3 regions of the Mesorhizobium sp. M0626 genome follow, and region 2 is predicted to be linked to each of the others. Evidence: riboswitches for the same ligand, from Rfam matches in the RefSeq annotation. Region 2 holds a riboswitch; each other region holds the start of a gene.
What was found. A riboswitch is a leader RNA that binds a small molecule or an ion and turns the genes downstream of it on or off. The one in region 2 is predicted to bind cobalamin.
Positions count from the first base shown of each region.

Region 1: another riboswitch for cobalamin. It lies ahead of NKI37_RS02475 (CbtB domain-containing protein); the one in region 2 lies ahead of metE (5-methyltetrahydropteroyltriglutamate--homocysteine S-methyltransferase).
Region 3: another riboswitch for cobalamin. It lies ahead of NKI37_RS11400 (aromatic ring-hydroxylating oxygenase subunit alpha); the one in region 2 lies ahead of metE (5-methyltetrahydropteroyltriglutamate--homocysteine S-methyltransferase).

Region 1 is NZ_JAMYQD010000002.1:87,343-94,111, forward strand. It holds gene cbiB (adenosylcobinamide-phosphate synthase CbiB) at 1-83, shown strand, start outside; gene NKI37_RS02455 (hypothetical protein) at 98-412, opposite strand; gene cobO (cob(I)yrinic acid a,c-diamide adenosyltransferase) at 437-1,051, opposite strand; gene cobU (bifunctional adenosylcobinamide kinase/adenosylcobinamide-phosphate guanylyltransferase) at 1,051-1,563, opposite strand; gene NKI37_RS02470 (CbtA family protein) at 1,556-2,359, opposite strand; gene NKI37_RS02475 (CbtB domain-containing protein) at 2,375-2,554, opposite strand; cobalamin riboswitch at 2,591-2,786, opposite strand; gene NKI37_RS02480 (gamma-glutamylcyclotransferase) at 2,854-3,546, opposite strand; gene NKI37_RS02485 (aromatic ring-hydroxylating oxygenase subunit alpha) at 3,683-4,858, shown strand; gene NKI37_RS02490 (MFS transporter) at 4,866-6,065, opposite strand; gene NKI37_RS02495 (acetyltransferase domain-containing protein) at 6,299-6,769, shown strand, end outside.
Region 2 is NZ_JAMYQD010000036.1:12,128-18,896, reverse strand. It holds gene NKI37_RS30645 (cytochrome-c peroxidase) at 1-567, shown strand, start outside; gene metE (5-methyltetrahydropteroyltriglutamate--homocysteine S-methyltransferase) at 999-3,350, opposite strand; cobalamin riboswitch at 3,445-3,641, opposite strand; gene NKI37_RS30635 (hypothetical protein) at 3,779-4,048, opposite strand; gene NKI37_RS30630 (adenosine kinase) at 4,049-5,041, opposite strand; gene metK (methionine adenosyltransferase) at 5,150-6,325, opposite strand; gene glyA (serine hydroxymethyltransferase) at 6,379-6,769, opposite strand, start outside.
Region 3 is NZ_JAMYQD010000008.1:9,606-16,374, forward strand. It holds gene bglA (beta-galactosidase BglA) at 1-1,617, shown strand, start outside; gene NKI37_RS11380 (ABC transporter ATP-binding protein) at 1,684-2,796, shown strand; gene NKI37_RS11385 (DUF680 domain-containing protein) at 2,869-3,102, opposite strand; gene NKI37_RS11390 (DUF680 domain-containing protein) at 3,174-3,377, opposite strand; gene NKI37_RS11395 (DUF680 domain-containing protein) at 3,444-3,650, opposite strand; cobalamin riboswitch at 4,150-4,351, shown strand; gene NKI37_RS11400 (aromatic ring-hydroxylating oxygenase subunit alpha) at 4,469-5,716, shown strand; gene NKI37_RS11405 (FAD-binding oxidoreductase) at 5,754-6,769, shown strand, end outside.

The sequences.
Region 1 (6,769 bases), on a different contig from region 2:
AGATAGCAGACTATCTGCTGATCGCGCTGTTTGGATTGCTCTCCGCGGTCGTCATCTACCTGGATGTTTTGATCTCGCAGTAGATGCGCCGCCTGACTCACCAAGAGACACGGACTTCCTTGGCGTTTGAATCCACCGCCGCGCCAAATCTTTTGATCGCGTAACCGCCGGCGGCCACAGCCGAGGATTTCAGCACAGGCTCAATCACAAGGAAAAGCTTCTCGGCGTCTGGCCCGTACAGATAGAGGGTGCATTTGCCCCCACCAAACTCGTCACCATCAAATTCGCCGACATGCGCATTTGAAACAGCTTTTTCCAACCGATCCTCCAGAACTTGGACCGATTGCCGCTCTTCCGGCGCCCCGAACTGACCGCCGCTCAGAAGAAGGTAGACAATCACGGCTTGTTCCAACGGTGATCTCCCGAAGTTAGACCTTCAAAACTCGATCCCTTGCTGCGCTTTCACGCCCGCCGAAAAGTGATGTTTCGTCACGCCCATCTCCGTCACCAGATCCGCCGCCTCGACCAGCGCCGGCTTGGCGTTGCGGCCGGTGACGACGACATGCAAGCCTTCGCGCCGCGCCTTCAGCCCCGCCACCACTTTGTCGAGATCGAGATAGTCGTAGCGCAGCGCGATGTTCAGTTCGTCGAGCACAACCAGGTTGATCGAGGGATCGGCGATTAGCTCCAGCGCCTTGGCCCAGGCCGCTTCGGCCGCGGCGATGTCGCGCTTCAGATCCTGCGTTTCCCAGGTAAACCCCTCGCCCATCGCGTGCCAGACGACACGGTCGCCGAATGCCGCGAAAGCATCCTTTTCACCGGTGTGCCATTTGCCCTTGATGAACTGGACGATGCCGACGCGCTTGCCGTAGCCGAGCATGCGCAGCGCCAGCCCGAAGGCGGCGGTGGTCTTGCCCTTGCCGGGGCCGGTGTTGACGATCAGCAGCCCCTTCTCGACCGTCTTTTCCGCGACCTCGGCGTCCTGCACCGCCTTGCGCTTGGCCATCTTGGCGCGATGGCGTTCCTCGTCTTTTGCGTCAATATCGGTCATTATTTCACCTTGAGCGGCAGCCCCGCCACCATCAGAAGCACCATATCAGCTACCGCCGCGACCTGCTGGTTGAGCCGGCCGGCGGCATCGCGGAACCGGCGTGCCAGCGCATTGTCGGGCACGATGCCTTGTCCGACTTCGTTGGAGACCACGAACCACGGTCCGCGCGGCCGCGACAGCACGTCGGCCAGCCGCAGGCACTCCCCCTCCAGATCATGATCGGCCAGCATATGATTGGTCAGCCACAGCGTCAGGCAATCGACGAGCACCGGCTGGTTGTCCGGCAAGGCTTCGAGCGCGCCGGCAAGATCGAGCGGCGCATCGATGGCCGCCCATCCCTCGCCGCGGCGCGAGCGGTGCTGCGCGATGCGCTCGCGCATTTCGCCGTCATAGGCTTGCGCGGTGGCGATATAGGCCCATGGCGGCGGCAACGCCGTCGCCAAAGTTTCGGCATGCGCGCTCTTTCCGGAGCGCGCACCGCCGATGATGAAGGTCAAACTGCGATCAGGCAAAGCTGTCGCGCAGGCTGGTCGCGGTGCCGGTGAAGCGCGAGTGCACTATGCCGACAACTGCGCCGAGCACCAGCCAGAACACCAGATTGGTCAGCGTCACCGCCACCACGAACTGATGATGCAGGCCCTCCGGGATCGGCGTTACGAAACTGTCAGGCTGCGGCGCGCCGACAATATGCGGGGCGACGATCAGGAGGACGGCGAGCACGGTCAGGGGCGCCGACGTGCGGAAGGTAATAAGGGCAAGGCCGATCGCGGTTGCCATCACCGTTGCCCACCACCAGATCTGGCGCTGCATGAGATCGGCTGCCGGCATTGCCGGCAGTTCCGGCGGCAGGCCGAGTCCCGGCGCCAGCGTGAACACGGCAAAGCCCGCCAGACCCCAGAACACGCCCTGGCGCCAGCTGCCGATGCCGCCGGCGAACTCGGAAACCGCCACCAGGACCAGCGCGAAGCCGATGCCGGTGACGATATTGGCGACGACACTGAAGGCGAAACGCTCGAAGCCGTCGGCCGGCGCCCAGCCTTCGTCCTCCGCCGGCGCGGCTGCTTCAGCCGGTGCTGCGCTGCTCACCGCATTTTCCGCCGGCGCGGCGGTGCTCATGGCATCGGTGTCCGCAGCGTTGGCGGCGGGCGCCGCGGCATGCTGATGCTCATGGCCGCCACCAGCCTTTTCGTAGACCTCGGCCTTGAGGATCAGCGGCACGGTGGCGTAGGCCTGCATGCAGGCGAGAGCGACACCCGCCACGAGCCCTGCGATCGCCGCGATGAACACGACGTTGCGAAACAGGTTCATGATGTCAGATCCTCGTCAGTGGCAGGGAAACGCCATCGAATGGCGATAGTCGTGCGCCGCATTGTGGACCGCATCGATATGCGAGAAACCGACAACGCCGACGACGAAAATGCCCAGAAACGCGCTAAGCACGAGCTGCATGAAGCGCGACTGCGAGGAGACGGAAGCGCCGAGGGAGACGGAAGCGGTATTCATATCTTGTCCTTTCGCCCTCCACCCGAGGGCATCGAAGTCAGTTCCCTGTCGCCGGCAGGTCTCCTGGCTCGCGGATCAGCGCCCTTCCCCACCTTCCCGAGGAAAAAATCCTCAGTGGCTTGGAGAGGACTACCGCACACAGTTGCGGGGGCAGCCACGGCATTGGGCAACAAGTCAGCCCTCACCGCATTCCCTCTTGGTCCCTAACGGAACCGACGACATGCATGACTATAGGCTGAAACGGCCGCATCCGGCAAACCAAATTCCGCCGGCCAACAGCGCGAATGCGCCATGCGGCGTTACGGGTTCAACGCGGTGATCCGCTCGGCAACCAGCCGCTGCAGCCGCCACAGATGGCGATCGTGAATGCCGCGCTCTTCAAGGTTTTTCACCGTGTTGTAGAGATAGTCGGCGCCCGACCCCCAGTGCCCGCAGGACGTTGCCAGCCTTTCGACGACCTTGCCCTCGTCGAGCGGCCCTGAATAGGTCAGGCCGTTGCGGTTGATGACGAAGGCCAATGCCCTGAGCGGTCCGGCCTCGCTTGCAAGCTTCAGCATGCGCGGCCGGTAGCTTGTCGGCTTCAGCGTGACTTCGCGCCGGAAAAGCCGGCCCAACTGCCCGCGCCGGTTACTTTCGGTCAGCCGGAAGGCGACGCCCTTGCATTGTCCGCCACGGTCCAGCGCCATCATCAGGCCGGGGCTGTCCTTGGTGCCGCGCCAGCGCGTCATGTTCATGCAAAAGGACCGATGCCAGCCGCGCGCCAGCGCAACGCGGTCCTCGACATAATCTATTTCCGGTTTCCAGATCAGCGATCCATAGCCGAACAGCCATAGCGGTTCGCTATCCGGGAGTTCGACCTGCAATTCATCCAGCAGCGCGTCATAGTCGGCGTCATCGAGATGCATCGCGTCCGGATCCGGCCCGGGGTCCCTGATCTCGCGCCAGCAGCGCGCGACCAGCTCCGGCGTAAGCGACATCTGTCGTGCGGCCACTTTCCGAATCCCCCCAATTTCCGAATGTCCCATGTCCACGACATGATTATGCGCCGCGCCTGCAACCGGCAATGCGGCACTCTGATTGACAAACGATTTGCCGGGGTGTCGGCTGACGCTTCATAGGAAGCCAGCCATGCATCCCAGCCCGAGCGAGCGCGACCCCTATAACGGCCTGAGCCGGGCCGAACCGACGCTACCGTCGTCGGCCTATTGGGATAGCGAGGCTTACCAGCGCGATCTCGACGCCATCTGGCACAAAAGCTGGCTGCTCGTCTGCCGCGAGGCCGACCTCGCCCAGCCGCTGGCGTTCAGGACATTCCGCGTCGGCACGCAGGAAATCGTCATTCTGCGGGACGAGACCGGCGAGTTGCGCGCCTTCCACAACACCTGCCGGCATCGCGGCTCGCAGCTTTGCCAGGAAAGCGAGGGCCGGCTGAAAGCGCGGCTCATCACTTGCCCTTACCATGCCTGGTCCTACTCGCTGCGCGGCGATCTCGTGCGCGTTCCCTCGAAATCGCTGCCAGATGGTTTCGACAAGGCAGATCATCCGCTCTACCGGGTGGCGCTGTCGGTGTGGCGCGGCTTTGTCTTTGTGAACCTTCAGCAGGCTGCGGCCGGCTCCGCCGGGACCTCCTTCGATCCCGCATCCGGCGACCTCGCCAACTGGCCGCTGGAAACGCTGGTATCAGGGCATGTCCTGCGCAAGGTGATGAACTGCAACTGGAAGATCTTCTGGGAGAACTTCAACGAGTGCCTGCATTGCCCGGGCGTCCACAAGGACCTGTCTCGGCTGGTGCCGATATACGGCCGCGGCCTGATGAGCCGGCACGACGACCCCGACTGGGTCCGCCATGCCGACAATGACGCGCCGGAGTTTTCGGGTGGCCTGCGCGCCGGCGCCGAGACCTGGTCGCGCGACGGACATGCCCATGGCCCGGTCTTACCGGGCCTGACGCCAGCCGAGCGTGCGGCCGGACAGACCTATGCCACCAGCCTGCCCTCGATGTTCATCGTCGGCCATGTCGATTATGTCAGGACGGTGCGACTGATGCCGCTCGGTCCCGAACAGACCGAACTCACCGCCGAATGGCTGTTCGCGCCCGAGGCGCTGGCTGAGACGGACATCGACAATGTCGTCGCCTTCGGCACCCAGGTGCTGGAGGAGGATGCCGCGATCTGCGAGATCAATCAGAAAGGCCTGCGCTCGATGCGCCACCAGGCCGGCGTGCTGATGCCGGAGGAGTACGATCTGCACCGCTTCCACAACTGGGTGCGCGAGCGGCATGCAGCGCTTGAGGCAACCGCCTGATCGGCGACTAAAGCGACTTCGGCAGATAGCGCCAGGTGATAAAGCCGCAAACCGCGGCCAGAATGCCCAGCGTCACGAACACCGAGCCGAGGCCGAAAAACGCCAGCACCACCGAATAAACCAGCGGCGGCGTCAGTTCGGAAAAGTCGAGATAGGTGCGGTAGACCGCGGCCATCTGCGCCCGCTCATAGGACCGCACCGAGCGCATGAAGGCGGTCGAGCCCAGTGCATCGAGCGCGATGGTGAAGAAGGCGCCGCAGAGCAGGAAAAAGCCCGTAAGCAGCGGCGCGGTAGTGCCGACCGCGCCCGCCGCAAGCAGCGTCGCCGACATCGCGAAATAGGCGAAGGTCATGGTGCGCCGGCCGCCGAAGCGTTTTCCCGCTTTGCCCCAGAAGATCGCCATGAACAACAGCGCATTGCCGGCCGAAACCAGCAGGCCGCCGGCAAGCTTGCCCTCGCCGGTAATCACCATGAACAGCGGCCCGTAGACGAAGAACGTCGTCCAGAAGCAGGAGCGGCCGAAGGCGATCAGCCAGGCCAGCCTGAGCCTGGGTTGTGCTACGAAGCGGCCGATATTGGCCAGCGGATTGGCCGGCCGTGTCTTGCCCGGCCGGATCGACCGGTTGTCGCCCAGCCTGTAGGTCCAGAACAGCGCCAGCAAGGCCAACGCAAACACCGCGACCGCGCCATGCGCGGCATAGATGCCGTAGCGTGTGTAGAGGAAGATGCCGAGTGTCGGCCCGCCGGTCCAGGCCAGCATCGACCACGCCATGCGCAGCGATTCGGCCTGCATGAAATCGGTCTTGCGGATGTGGTCCATGATGTAGAGGTTGAGCGTGATCGACAGGGCGCTCGCCCCCATGACGCGGCACAGCATGCCTGTCAGTTGCCCGGCAAGCGTGTGGGTGACGAAGAACAGAGAGCCTATCGCCAGCAGGCAGGCGCCGGCGGTATAGACCCAGCGCCGGGCAAACCTGCGGATCAACATCGGCATGAACAAGGTCATCGACAGGCCGAGCAGCGCCACGATGGTGTAGAGGATCGAGACGATCTGCTCGTTGTGCAGAATCTCATAAGCCTGGATCGGGATGACGCTCGATACCGTGGCGCGGGCGAAGGATTCGACCGCATAGAGCGAGGCAAAGGTGCGGGCATCCGCCGGACGCAGGGCCGGAAGCCAGATCGGATGGCGCACATGGGTGGACATTTGATCCCCAAATCAGACTCGCGGCGTCAAATCTGCGCTGGCGCTTCCTCCGCCGGTAACAGGAAACCGACCCCTTCCCGGCAAAAAGCGAATTCGGCCAAAGGCTTTCCGGCTCTGGCCTAAAGCGCCGCCCGATGCAGCCGCACGGCGCGACCCGGAGCGTAGAGGGCGGCCTTCTTTTGTCCGGTGCAACCGTGATAGTCGTCTTTGGGGCTGAATCAGATCGCGAGACCATGAGCATCCATACCGCACCCCCTGGAGATCAACTGAAGCGAGATCAACCGAAGCGCATCGTCGCCATCGATGTCGTACGCGGCATCGCGCTGATCGCCATGGCGAGCTACCACTTCACCTGGGATCTCGAAAATTTCCACTACACCGATCCCGGCCTCACCGCCGTCGGCTGGTGGAAGATCTATGCGCGCTGCATCGCCTCGACCTTCCTGTTCCTGGTCGGCGTCAGCCTGTTTCTCGCGCATGGCAGGCAGATCCGCTGGACCGGCTTCTGGAAACGCTTTGCCATGGTCGCCGTCGCGGCCGCCGCTATATCGGCGGTCACGTACTTCATCACGCCGGACAGCTTCATCTTCTTCGGCATCCTGCACGAGATCGCGCTGGCCAGCCTGCTCGGCCTTTTGTTCTTGCGGCTGCCGTCCTTGCTGACGCTTGTCGTGGCGGCGGTGGTGATCGCCGGGCCGATCTAT
Region 2 (6,769 bases):
TTTCCGGCTGAAGCCGATCGGGTCACCTTCGACAACTTCGCCAAGGCGATCGAAGCCTTCGAGGCGACACTGGTCACACCTGCCCCGTTCGACAGCTTCCTGAATGGTGATGAGGTTGCCATGACTTCCGAACAGAAACAGGGCCTGGTGCTTTTCATGGACAAAGGCTGCTCGTCCTGCCATGCCGGCATCAACGTTGGTGGGCAAGCCTATTACCCATTCGGCCTCGTGGAACGGCCCAGCGCCGAAGTCCTGCCGGACAAAGACAAGGGCCGATTTGAGGTCACCAATGCAGCCGACGATTCCTATGTCTTCCGCGTGGCGCCGCTGCGCAACGTTGCACTCACCGCGCCATACTTTCATACGGGCAAGGTTTGGGATCTGAAACAGGCCGTCGCCATTATGGGGACCACCCAGCTCGGCGTAGTACTGGCGGACGAAGAAGTTGACCTGCTTGTTGCCTTCCTCAACTCGCTGACCGGAGAGGCACCTGACGTCGCCTATCCCATCTTACCCTCAGAAACGGCGACAACGCCCCGGCCTGTAACGCAGATCTCAGGAAAATAAGGGCCAACTGGCTGCGGACTCGCAATCGAAAATGATTGGCGATTTTTACTTGGCGACACGAATTGCGACGTCCATCTCCGCGGGACGCTAGCGATACCCGGACCCTGCCACCTCGCCCGTAGTCTGCTCGATCAACTGGGGGCGGACAGACGCAGCACCATATATTGTCGCTGCCTGAGCGAACGCGCCAAGCAGTCTACTTTGAGAAACGACGCGTGTCCGATTTGTTCGAGGCGCGGGGCCTGTATGTCCCCAAGGAACGATATTATAGCGTAGTGCCACATTTATATTTCTGCGGGATTAAGACACGTGCCGTAGGGAAATTGCACATTTGCGCCGAGTGGCTCATTTCCAAGAGTGTGATCGGTTTGGCATATTCCCGGCCGACATCCGCCAGCCGGCAACTCCCCACACGGTGAGGAAGAGAAGCCTCACGCCTGCACTTTCTGCCGGAGCGCGCGTGCTGCAGCGACCATGTTAATGAGGGCAGGGCGGACCTCCTCCCATTTGCGTGTTTTGAGGCCACAGTCCGGGTTTATCCACAGTTGGCCGTCGGACAGTCGCTCGCGGGCAAGCATGACTAAGTCCGAAATCTCGCCGACTTCCGGGACGCGTGGTGAGTGAATATCATAGACGCCAGGACCGATTTCGTTCGGATATTTGGAGCTCGTGAAGGCGTCCAACAGTTCCATCTTCGAGCGCGACGTCTCAATCGAAATGACATCCGCATCCATTCCAGCGATCGCGTGAATGATCTCGTTGAACTCCGAATAGCACATGTGGGTATGAATTTGAGTCGCGTCCTTTACACCCGTTGAAGCGATCCGGAAACATTCGACAGCCCAGTCGAGATAGACTTTCCAGTCAGATTGGCGCAGTGGCAATCCTTCGCGAAACGCGGCCTCATCGATCTGGACCATCCTTGCGCCGGATCTTTCGAGATCCGTCACTTCGTCGCGGATGGCGAGCGCGATCTGGCGGCAGGCTTCGGAGCGGGGTACGTCGTCGCGAACAAAAGACCAGTTGAGAATGGTGACTGGGCCTGTGAGCATTCCCTTCACGGGCTTTTCCGTAAGCGACTGGGCGAATTGCCACCAGCGCACTGTCATCGGATTGCGCCTCGATACGTCGCCGAAAATGATGGGGGGACGCACGTAGCGCGACCCATAGCTTTGTACCCAGGCATGTTGGGTGAGCGCGAAGCCGGACAACTGCTCGCCGAAATGCTGTACCATGTCGTTTCGCTCGAACTCACCATGCACCAGCACGTCCAGCCCGATCTCTTCCTGCCAGCGAATTGCAGCCTCGATCTCCTTCTTCAGGAACGTCTCATAGTCGACATAGCTCAGCTGGCCCTTCGCATGAGCGGCCCGCGCCTTGCGTACCTGCGGCGTCTGCGGGAAGGACCCGATGGTCGTCGTCGGGAACGGCGGCAGCCCGAGTGAGCCGGCCTGGACTCTGGAGCGCTCGCCAAAAGCGCTCTCTCGTCGCTTCGCGCTGTCCTCAATGCTAGCGATCCGCCCCTGAACAAGCGGGTCATGGATCCTCGTGGATGTCACGCGCGTGGCGGCAGCCTCGGCAGACGCTTTCAACGCGCCTGCCACCGCATCCCTGCCTTGGGACAGGGCCCGGGCCAGCAAGACCAGCTCGTCGGTCTTCTGGGCCGCGAAGGCGAGCCACGACCTGATGTCCGCGTCGAGTTCCGTCTCCATGCGCAGATCAATCGGCACATGCAGCATCGAGCAAGAAGGCGCGATCTCGACGCGGTCCAAGGGCCAGCCGGCGACGATCGGTTTGATGCGGTCGAGAATGGCGGGCAGGTTCGCACGCCAGACGTTGCGGCCATCGATCAAGCCAAGCGAGAGCACCAGATCCTTCGGAGCGAGCCGAGCCACCGTTTCCAGCTGCTCGGGAGCGCGCACGAGATCAATATGCAGGCCGGCCAGGGGCAGAGAAATCGCGGTTTCGAGATTGTCTCCCAGCGACCCGAAATACGTAGCCAGCATGATCTTCAGCTCGGGCGCGGCTTTCGACAGCTGGCCATAGGCGAATTCGAACGCAGCTCGTTCGTTCGGGTTCAGATCGAGGACAAGCGCTGGCTCATCGATCTGCACCCAGTCGGCTCCCGACAGCTTCAACCTCTCCAGAAGCTGCTCGTAAACCGGCAGCAGCCGCGGTAGGAGCGCGATGGGACCGAACCCCTCGGCAGGCGATTTCGCCAGCTTGAGGAAGGTGATGGGTCCAAGGATGACTGGGCGTGTGTGAATGCCGAGAGCTTTAGCCTCGAGGAAGTAATCGACCGGCTTCGATGACGAGAGGGCGAACGTCTGATCATCATCGAGTTCCGGCACAATGTAGTGGTAGTTGGTGTCAAACCACTTGGTCATTTCCATCGCGGTTACACCAGGTCCATGAGCCTCCTCCTGGTAACCAGCGTGTCCACAATCCTCCGTCTGACCCTGGTTGCCGCGCGCCATTGCGAAGTAGATGTCAAGTGGGACCTCGCCGCTATTCCAGCCGTAACGGGATGGAACGGCCCCGACCATGGCTGCGGTGTCGAGCACATGGTCGTAAAGCGAGAAGTCGTTCGACGGGATTTTCGACACGCCGCGATCGCGCTGCTCTTCCCAGCTAGCGGCACGGAGCGCCTTCGACGTCGTGAGAAGGTCGCCAGCGGACGATGTTCCGGACCAGTAGCTTTCAAGCGCGAATTTCAGTTCTCGCCGACGACCGAAGCGCGGCACGCCGAGCGTTGCTACAGGAATTTGCTGAGAGACAGTCATGTCATACCCCGATGATTGGGGCGTCGGTGACAAGGAAGGCGCTAGCAGGCCGGCATCAACGCCGGGTTGCAGCGGCCACCGAGACACCCCGCCCGTGGACGTAATTCGCGTGGCAGGTCTCCTGGCTCGCGGGGTCATAGCCTCTACCCGTCTTCCTGAGGGTATTCGCCTCAGTGACGTGTGTTGGCTCGCCGCTAACAGTTGCGGGGGCAGCGCCGGCATCGCGCCGGCTTCCCTCTTAGCTCCGCTGCGGCAGCGCCGCACGCGAGAACCACGACACGCAGACAATCACAGCAGTTCGCTCTTTTGTCAATGACGCATAACGAAATGTTTATGTCGTTATGTGATCGCGCTTTTACGCCTTTGTCTAGCATTGTGAAATATTCAGTCTGCTGCCCGCATTCGGCATCGTGGGACGTGATCGCAAGTCAGTCCGACGGACGCCGCGAGTTCTCCGTTACCTCAGGAACCTTACTGGCCTTACCCAAGCTGAGCTTCTGGAAAATGCTGGTGACGATCTGGATGACGGTGAATGCCGTCATGGCAAGCACGCCTTGCACCGCTCCTCCAGCGAGCTTCACGGCAGCAGCATGGGTCAGTTCTCCGAAGCGAATGGCTGTCGCTATCAGCGAGCTTTGACACAGTTCCGCCACTGCGGTCATCGCGTCAGTAGGGCGGCTGGTTAGTTGCCGGCGCATCTACAGCAACCCAGCCCCTTCCGCCTCGCGGCGCAAATTCTGCCTTGGCCTTGGGCCGATCTGCTGGATCACCAGGCCGGCCGCCAGCGAGCCAAGGTCGCCGCAGGTCTTGAGGTTGCGGCCCTGCGTGTAGCCATGCAGGAAACCGGCGGCGTAGAGGTCGCCGGCGCCGGTGGTGTCGACCAACTCCTTGATGGCGGTCGCCTCGATGACCACGGTCTCGTCGCCGCGCACGATCACCGAGCCTTTTTCGGAACGGGTGACGGCGGCAATCTTGCAGTCCTTGCGGATCTGAGCCAGCGCCTCGTCGAAGGATTTTGTCTGGTAGAGCGACTTGATCTCGTGGCTGTTGGCAAAGACGATGTCGACAGTGCCCGAGCGCATCAGCTCGAGGAACTCGTCCCGGTAGCGGTCGACGCAGAACGAATCCGACAACGTCATCGACACTTCGCGTCCGGCCTCGTGTGCGAGCTTCGCCGTCTGCCGGATCGCCTCCTTGGCGCGCGGCGGATCCCACAAATAGCCCTCGAAATAGGTAACCTTGGCGCCGGATGCCTTGTCGGCCTCGACATCCTCAGGGCCAAGCTCGACGCAGGCGCCGAGATAGGTGTTCATCGAGCGCTCGCCGTCGGGCGTGACGAAGATCATAGAGCGCGCCGTCGGCGGCTCGCCCTTGAGCGGCCTGGTGTCGAAGGCGACACCCTGTGCATGGATATCGTGCGCATAGATTTCGCCCAGCGCATCGTTGGAGACCTTGCCGAAGAAGGCGGCGCGGCCGCCGAAACTGGCGACGCCCGCCGCCGTGTTGCCGGCGCTGCCGCCAGAGGCCTCGATCGCCGGGCCCATGCGGCTGTAGAGCAGCTCGGCGCGCCTGGTGTCGATGAGGTTCATCGCACCCTTGATGATGCCGTTGGTCTCGAGAAAAGCGTCGTCGCACTGGGCGATGATGTCGACAATGGCATTGCCGATGCAAAGCACGTCATAATCCGGCATCAATGTCTCCGCCAAAAAACCCGGGCCGGCTTCTTGCCACGCCTGCCAGGCGCGGCTCTGCCCGGTGGAAATGGGCTTTCCGCTTGCCAATCCGTTCGCCGGCGGCTCTCACGGGGCGGCGAGTCCTGCCTCGCGACGCAATTCGTCCGCCCTGTCTGTCTTCTCCCAGGTGAAATCAGGCTCTTCACGGCCGAAATGGCCATAGGTCGCTGTATTGCGGTATATAGGGCGTAAGAGATCAAGCATCTTGATAATGCCTTTCGGTCTGAGATCGAACAACTCAAGAATGAGGCGCTCGATCCTGCTTTCCTCAACCCTGGCTGTCCCGAACGTGTTGACCATGACGGAAACCGGACTGGCCACGCCGATTGCGTAAGCAAGCTGCACCTCGCACACGTCCGCAAGTCCGCTAGCGACGATGTTCTTTGCGACATAGCGGGCTGCATAGGCAGCCGAGCGGTCAACCTTGGACGGGTCCTTGCCCGAGAAGGCGCCGCCGCCATGACGACCCATCCCGCCATAGGAATCGACGATGATCTTGCGTCCAGTGAGACCGCAGTCGCCGCGCGGCCCGCCGACTACGAACCGCCCCGTCGGGTTGACCAGAATTCTGATGCCTTCCGTCTCCAGGTGGGTCGGCAGGACAGGCTTTATGATTTCCTCAATGACGCCCTCGCGGACAGTCTCTTGCGAGACCTGCTCGTCATGTTGCGTCGACACGACGATGGTATCCAGGGCGACCGGGCGCAACCCCTCATAGCGCACTGAGACTTGGGATTTCATGTCAGGACGCAACCAGCCAAGCTGTTGTGCCTTCCGGACATACGCCTGCCGTTTCGTCAAGCGATGAGCGAGCTGGATCGGCAAAGGCATCAGGGTATCGGTTTCGCGGCATGCGTAGCCGAACATGAGGCCCTGATCTCCCGCTCCCTGCTGGAGGTCTTGCCCTCTTCCCTCGTCAACGCCTTGGCTGATGTCGGGCGACTGCTCGGTGAGGGCATGAACGACGGAGCAACGCCGGCCGTCAAAGCCGACGGCCTCGTCGTCGTACCCAATGTCGAGAATCGTATCGCGCGCAACTTGGCTGTAATCCACCTGGGCATCGCTGGTGATCTCGCCAGCCAGAACGACTATCCCTGATTTTACCAACGCTTCACAGGCGACGCGCGCCTTGGGATCTGTGCGGAGGATGGCATCGAGGATGGCATCCGAGATGTTGTCGGCCAACTTATCCGGGTGCCCCGCGCCAACCGATTCGGAAGAGAACACGAACTGCCTAGCCATGAATACCTCGCTTGGGATGTTGGATGTGGTATGGGCATTTTGCTTGGCCCACCTTACTTGTCGCAGATGCCCGGGACCTCGAACGCAGCGCACAAGTCGGCAACGTCTCTTCGCACGCAGGCATGGAGATCTTCGTCGTCTGGCCGCTGGAGGACGGAGTCAATGAAGCCAGCAATTTGCACCATTTCCACATCGCGCATGCCCATTGACGTCACTGCTGGCGCCCCCAGGCGAATTCCGCTTGTGACCGCCGGATGCCGCGGGTCGCCAGGCACCATATTAAAGTTTGTGATGATTCCTGCCTTTGCTAGTCGCTCGGCATAGGCCTTGCCCGATAGTGGCCGATCGCGAAGATCAAGGATCAGCATGTGATTGTCCGTCCCCCCGGTAACCAGGTCATAACCTCGCTCAAGCAGTGCATGTGCCAGAGCCTTGGCATTCTTG
Region 3 (6,769 bases), on a different contig from region 2:
CGCGACTGGTGGCGGGGCGCGGTGATCTACCAGATCTATCCGCGCTCCTACCAGGACTCCAATGGCGACGGCATCGGCGACCTCAAGGGCATCATCCGCAGGCTGCCCTACATCGCCTCGCTCGGCGTCGACGCCATCTGGATTTCGCCCTTCTTCAAGTCGCCGATGAAGGATTTCGGCTACGATGTGTCGGACTATTGCGACGTCGACCCGATGTTCGGGACGCTCGCCGATTTCGACGCGCTGGTTGCGGAAGCCCATCACCTCGGCCTCAAGGTGATGATCGACGAAGTGCTGTCGCACACCGCCGACATCCATCCATGGTTCAAGGAGAGCCGCGGCAGCCGTAGCAATCCCAAGGCCGACTGGTATGTCTGGGCCGACGCCAGGCCGGACGGCACGCCGCCCAACAACTGGCTGTCGATCTTCGGCGGCTCGGCCTGGCAGTGGGACACCAGCCGCCAGCAATATTATCTGCATAATTTCCTGTCCGAGCAGCCGGACCTCAACTTCCACAATCTGCAAGTCCAGGACGCGCTGCTCGACGTCACCCGCTTCTGGCTGGAGCGCGGCGTCGACGGCTTCCGCCTCGACACCATCAATTTCTACTTCCACAGCCAGGGGCTGGAGAACAATCCGCCGCTGCCGCCCGAAGAGCGCAACGACCAGACAGCACCTGCGGTCAATCCCTACAACTACCAGGACCATATCTACGACAAGAGCCGGCCGGAAAACCTTGCCTTCCTCGAACGGTTCCGGGCGCTGCTCGACGAATATCCGGCAACCGCCGCAGTCGGCGAAGTCGGCGATTCGCAACGCGGACTGGAAGTGGTCGCCGCCTACACCGCCGGCGGCAAACGCGTCCACATGTGCTATTCCTTCGATTTCCTCGCGCCGGAAAAGATCAGCGCCGCCAAGGTGCGCCAGGTGCTGGAAGCCTTCGGCAAGGTCGCCAGCGACGGCTGGTCGTGCTGGGCCTTTTCCAACCACGACGTGATGCGTCCGGCCTCGCGCTGGGCCGCCGACGAGGCTGACCCGGCCGCCTATCTGAAGGTTATCTCGGCGCTGCTGATGTCGCTGCGCGGTTCGGTCTGCGTCTATCAGGGAGAGGAGCTTGGGCTGGGCGAAGCCGAGTTGCAGTTCGAGGATCTGCAGGACCCCTACGGCATTCGCTTCTGGCCCGAATTCAAGGGCCGCGACGGCTGCCGCACGCCGATGGTGTGGGATGCAACCGCCAGCAACGCCGGCTTTTCGACGGCCAAGCCCTGGCTGCCGGTGCCGGGCAAGCATTTGTCGCAAGCGGTCAATGTTCAGCAGGGCGACGCGGCCTCGCTGCTCGAGCACTACCGGCGCTTTCTCGGTTTCCGCCGCCAGCATCCGGCCCTCGCCAAAGGCGACATCGAGTTCATCGAAAGCGAGGGCGACACCGTCGCCTTCACCCGCCGTGAGGGCAATGAGCAGATCGTCTGCGTCTTCAATCTGGCCAGCAAGCCGGCCGAGGTCGATCTCGGTGGTCAGGCGCTGCTGCCCTTGGCCGGGCACGGTTTTTCGGGACAATCCGGCACAGGTTCCATCCGCCTCGGCGGCTACGGCGCTTGGTTCGGGCGCATCGACTGAGTTTTTGACGAAACTGGATTTTTTGAGGAAATCCAGGTTCTCTAGGGAAATCACTGGGAGGAAATTATGGCCGATGTCACGCTGAGACAGGTGAAGAAATCATACGGCAATCTGCACATTCTCCACGGCATCGACCTCGACATAAAGTCGGGCGAGTTCATCGTCTTCGTCGGCCCGTCGGGTTGCGGCAAGTCGACCTTGCTGCGGTCCATCGCCGGGCTTGAGGAGATCACCTCCGGCGAGCTGAAGATCGCCGGCGAGGTGGTGAACGACGTGCCGCCTTCCAAGCGCGGCATCGCCATGGTGTTCCAGTCCTATGCGCTCTATCCGCACATGACCGTCTACGACAACATGGCCTTCTCGATGAAGATCGGCAAGGAAAGCAAGGCCGAGATCGACAAAAGGGTGCGGCAGGCCGCCGAAATCCTGCAACTGACCAAATATCTCGACCGTCTGCCCAAGGCGATGTCGGGCGGCCAGCGCCAGCGTGTCGCCATTGGCCGCGCCATCGTGCGCAACCCGAAAGTGTTCCTGTTCGATGAGCCGCTGTCGAACCTCGACGCCGCACTGCGCGTCGCCACCCGCATCGAGATCGCCAAGCTCAAGGAATCGATGCCTGCCACGACCATGATCTACGTCACCCACGATCAGGTCGAAGCGATGACGCTGGCCGACCGCATCGTGGTGCTGAAGGACGGCCATATCGAGCAGGTCGGCACGCCGATGGACCTCTACAAGAAGCCCGGCAATCTGTTCGTCGCCCAGTTCATCGGCTCGCCGGCCATGAACATCCTGCCGGCGACGATCGACAAGACGGGCAACCCGACAATCGTCAGCCATGTCGGCGGCCGCAAGGCCACTGTGCCGATTGCAACGCTGGCGTCAGCCAAGGGTGCGGCGGTCAGCTTCGGCGTGCGGCCGGAGGATCTGTCGGTCGCCACCGGCACGGAATATCTTTTCGAGGGCGTGGTGGACTATGTGGAGCAGCTCGGCGAGGTGCAGCTGGTCTATATCGATATCGGCCGCGCCGACCTGCCATTGGTGACCAAGCTGCCCGGCAATGTCGAGGTCAAGCGCGGGGCAAAGCTGCGGCTGACCGCGGATGCCGGGGACCTGCACATCTTCGACGCCGATGGGCACTCCTTCTCGCTCAAGCCGGTGGAAGTGAAGGCGGCTTGAGATAGCTGCGTCGTACAGGCATGAAAAAAGAGCGGCGGGCTAGGCCCGCCGCTCTTTTTTAAGCTTCGGCTGTTAGTTGTTGCCGAACCGATCCCTGTCGCTGCTCTGAGGAACGAACTTCTGTTGGTCGTCCGACGAGTTCAGCAGCTTGTAGACCGCCGAGTTGGTGCCGGTCGACGAAGTGCGGGTGGTGTCGACGGCAGCGGCCGGCTGGTTGGCGCCATTGGAGCCATAATTGTCGCTGCCGGCAAAGGCAGCGCTCGAAACAGCCAGAACGGCTGCGGCGGCGAGAACGATCTTCTTCATTTTAGTCTCCTGAATTTTTCTGATGCCGCCAGCTGCAGCGGATAAGCCCGCCACGTGCTGGAAACCGGCTTTTAGCGGCCGAAAAGGTTACGGTCGGCACCGTGGGCAGGCGCCTGCTCGGCTGGAGCCGACTTCTCAACCGAAGCCGTATGGCCACTATCGGTCGACGTAATCGCAGGCTGGTTGGCGCCGTTCGAACCGTAGTTGTCGCTGCCGGCGAAAGCGCTGCCGGAGATGGCCAAAACGGCGGCGGCAGCAAGGATGATCTTTTTCATTTCAAATACTCCTGAATTTTTTGGGATCCCGAGAGCGACGGGTTAGCCGCCCTTCTTTGGTCGGGATCAGCGATTGCCGTAGAGGTCGCGGTCGGCGCCCTGAACGACAGGCTGCTTGTCAGCGTGCGCCGGCTTCTGAATGGAAGCCGTATACGAGCTGTCGACCGAGACGGCTGGCTGGTTCGCACCATTGGAACCGTAATTGTCGCTACCGGCGAAGGCGCTGCCGGTGATCGCCAAAACGGCTGCGGCAGTGAGGATGATCTTTTTCATTTTTAGTACTCCAGTTTGTCTGTCCGTCTAGCGGCGTGTCTTGGGAGGAATTCGCGTCGTTCGGACAGCCCCGATGTGGGAAAGCCATAGGCTGGTTTCCAATCACGAAGTTGTTCCGTGTGGACCACGGTCCTGCACCTTGAAATTGTGCCAGGAAGTTCCTCTATGGTCATTTATCGCATTGTTTTCAGTCGCTTATGCCGAACCGAGTGGTTCGCTCCGATGTCGGTTTCCGGGCCGTCGTTCACACCGTCCTGCACGCATTGTCAACAGAAACGAACCGTTCGGTTCGATTACAGATTGCTAATAGTAACTTTTCGATACCGTTGAGCCCTTTTTGCCCCCGATCGAACTGGATCCGCAGCGATTCGAAACGGCGATGATGGCGTCGCAAGAAACGTCTCAGCTCTTTGACCGGCGGCGGGGGGCGTATGCCGCGCGTGTCGCGCCGCATGGATATGATGTCGCTTTCATGCCGACGTCGCGATCGCTGCCGTGATTAGATGATCGCATCTCGGGTGCCGCTTCGTGACGACGCAGCGGAGAATTGGGAAGCCGGTCAGAATCCGGCGCTGCCCCCGCAACGGTGGTGGAGTTGAAGTCGCAACGGGAGACCACTGGGCAAGAGCCTGGGAAGGTGTCGCGATGGTCCGCAAGGACAACTCCAGAGCCCGGAAACCAGCCCGAGATGCCTAGACTCGACTGATCGCGGTGGGCGGTCAAGAGGTGGATAGTGCATGTCCGGCGCCGCGCCGGCCTGCGTTCGATCCTTCCTCCATCACCACCAAGTTCAGTCCTTAAACCACGAGGACAGAACTATGGATACGCGCAACGACATGCTGAGGCTCCTGAACGGCCGCAAGCAAGGCTTTTCGCTGGAACAGCCCTTCTACACAGACCCGGACTATTTCAAGCTCGACATGGAGCTTATCTGGTATCGCGACTGGCTGTTCATCGGCCATGATTGCGAACTGCCGAAGCCCGGCAGCTATATCACCGTGCAGATCGGCGATTATCCGGTGGTGCTGGTCCGCGACCAGAAGGGCAACATCAACGCCTTTCACAATTCCTGCCGCCATCGCGGCAGCCGTGTCTGCAACACTGAGAGGGGCATGGCGGCAAAGCTTGTCTGCCCCTATCACCAGTGGACCTACGAGCTTGACGGCCGGCTGCTGTTTGCCCGCCAGATGGCCGACGGTTTCCACAAGAGCCAGTTCGGCCTGAAGCCCGTCGCCTGCGAGAGCGTCGGCGGCTACATCTTCATCTGCCTGGCGAAAGAACCTGCCGACTTTGCGCCGATGCGCGCCATGATAGAGCCCTACCTCAAGCCGCACCGGCTGAATGAAGCCAAGGTCGCCTTCGAGAGCACCATCATCGAGAAGGGCAACTGGAAGCTGGTCTGGGAAAACAACCGCGAATGCTATCACTGCGCCGGCAATCATCCGGAGCTGTGCAAGACATTCCCCGAAGCGCCGACGGTGACCGGCGTGCAGGGCGCCGACAGTGACCCGGAGATGCTCGCGCACTGGGCGAAATGCGAGGCGGCGGGCCTGCCGAGCAAGTTCCGCATCGATCCGGCCGGGCAATACCGCGCCACCCGCGCGCCGCTGCTGCGCGATGCCGTCAGCTACACGATGTCGGGAAAGCGCGCGGTGACGAAGAACCTGTCCGACACTGTTGCCGCCGACCGCATCGGCACCTTGATGCACTACCACTATCCGACGACCTGGAACCACATCCTGATCGACCATGCGGTCACCTTCCGGGTGCTGCCGATCAGCGCCACCGAAACCGCGGTGACGACCAAGTGGCTGGTGCACAAGGATGCGGTCGAGGGGGTCGACTACAACCTTGAGGAGCTCACCCATGTCTGGACCGAGACCAACGACCAGGACCGCCGCATCGTCGAGGAAAACGCCTTCGGCATCCTGTCTCCGGCCTATGAGCCCGGCCCCTACTCGGAGCTGCACGAGGGCGGCGTGATCCAGTTCGTCGAATGGTACGCGGCCTTCATCGGCCCGCGCCTTGCCGAAGGCGGCCGGCCGGCGCTGCGCAGCGTCGCGTGAGCTGGAGCAGGCGAGGAAGGACCGGAGGATGAATGCGATGACGGATCTTGGGCTCTATCGCCATCTCGACCAGATGGCGCCGTGGAACGACAGGCTGCAGGTGCTGGAAGTGATCGGCGTCAGCGACGAGGCGCCCGACGTCAAGACCTTCACCTTCCGCTCCGACAATCAGACCTGGTTCCGCTACAAGCCGGGCCAGTTCCTGACGCTGGAACTGCCGACACCGGACGGGCCGCTGATGCGCACCTATACGCTGTCGTCGTCACCATCGCGGCCGTTTTCGATCGCGGTGACAGTGAAGGCGCAACCGGGCAGCATCGGCACACGCTGGATGTTCGACCAACTGGTGCCCGGCTCGCACGTCAAGGCCTATGGACCGGCGGGCGACTTCTCGTTGCACAGCCACCCGGCGGCCAAATACCTGTTCATTTCGGCTGGCTCCGGCGTGACACCGATGATGTCGATGCTGCGCTGGCTGAACGACTGCGCGCCATGGACCGATGTCGGTTTCGTCAACTGCGCGCGGCGTGCCGAAGAGATCATCTTCCGCAAGGAACTCGAACTGCTCGGCGGCCATATGCCCGGCCTGTCGCTCGGCTTCATGATCGAGGAACGTTCCAGCCGCGAAGGCTGGTACGGCCATATGGGGCGCATCGATGCGATCCGGCTGCCCTTGCTGGCTCCGGATTTCCGCGAGCGCGAAATCTTCTGCTGCGGCCCCGATCCGTTCATGCGCGCCGTGCGCGGCATGCTGGATGCCGCCGGCTTCGACATGACGAAATACCATCAGGAGAGCTTTGCCGCGCCTGTGATGGAGGAAATTCCGGCGCCGTTTGCCTCCCCGGTCGAGGACGGCATCGCTGCACCTGTCGAAGCCGTGACGCCGATCCGCTTCTCGCTTTCGGAGGTCGATGCCGGCTGCGTCGCCGGCCAGACCGTGCTGCAGACCGCGCGCAGCTCGGGCGTGCGGATTCCCGCCGCCTGCGAGTTCGGCCTGTGCGGCACCTGCAAGGTGAAGAAGGTCTCCGGCGAAGTCGAGATGAGCCACAATGG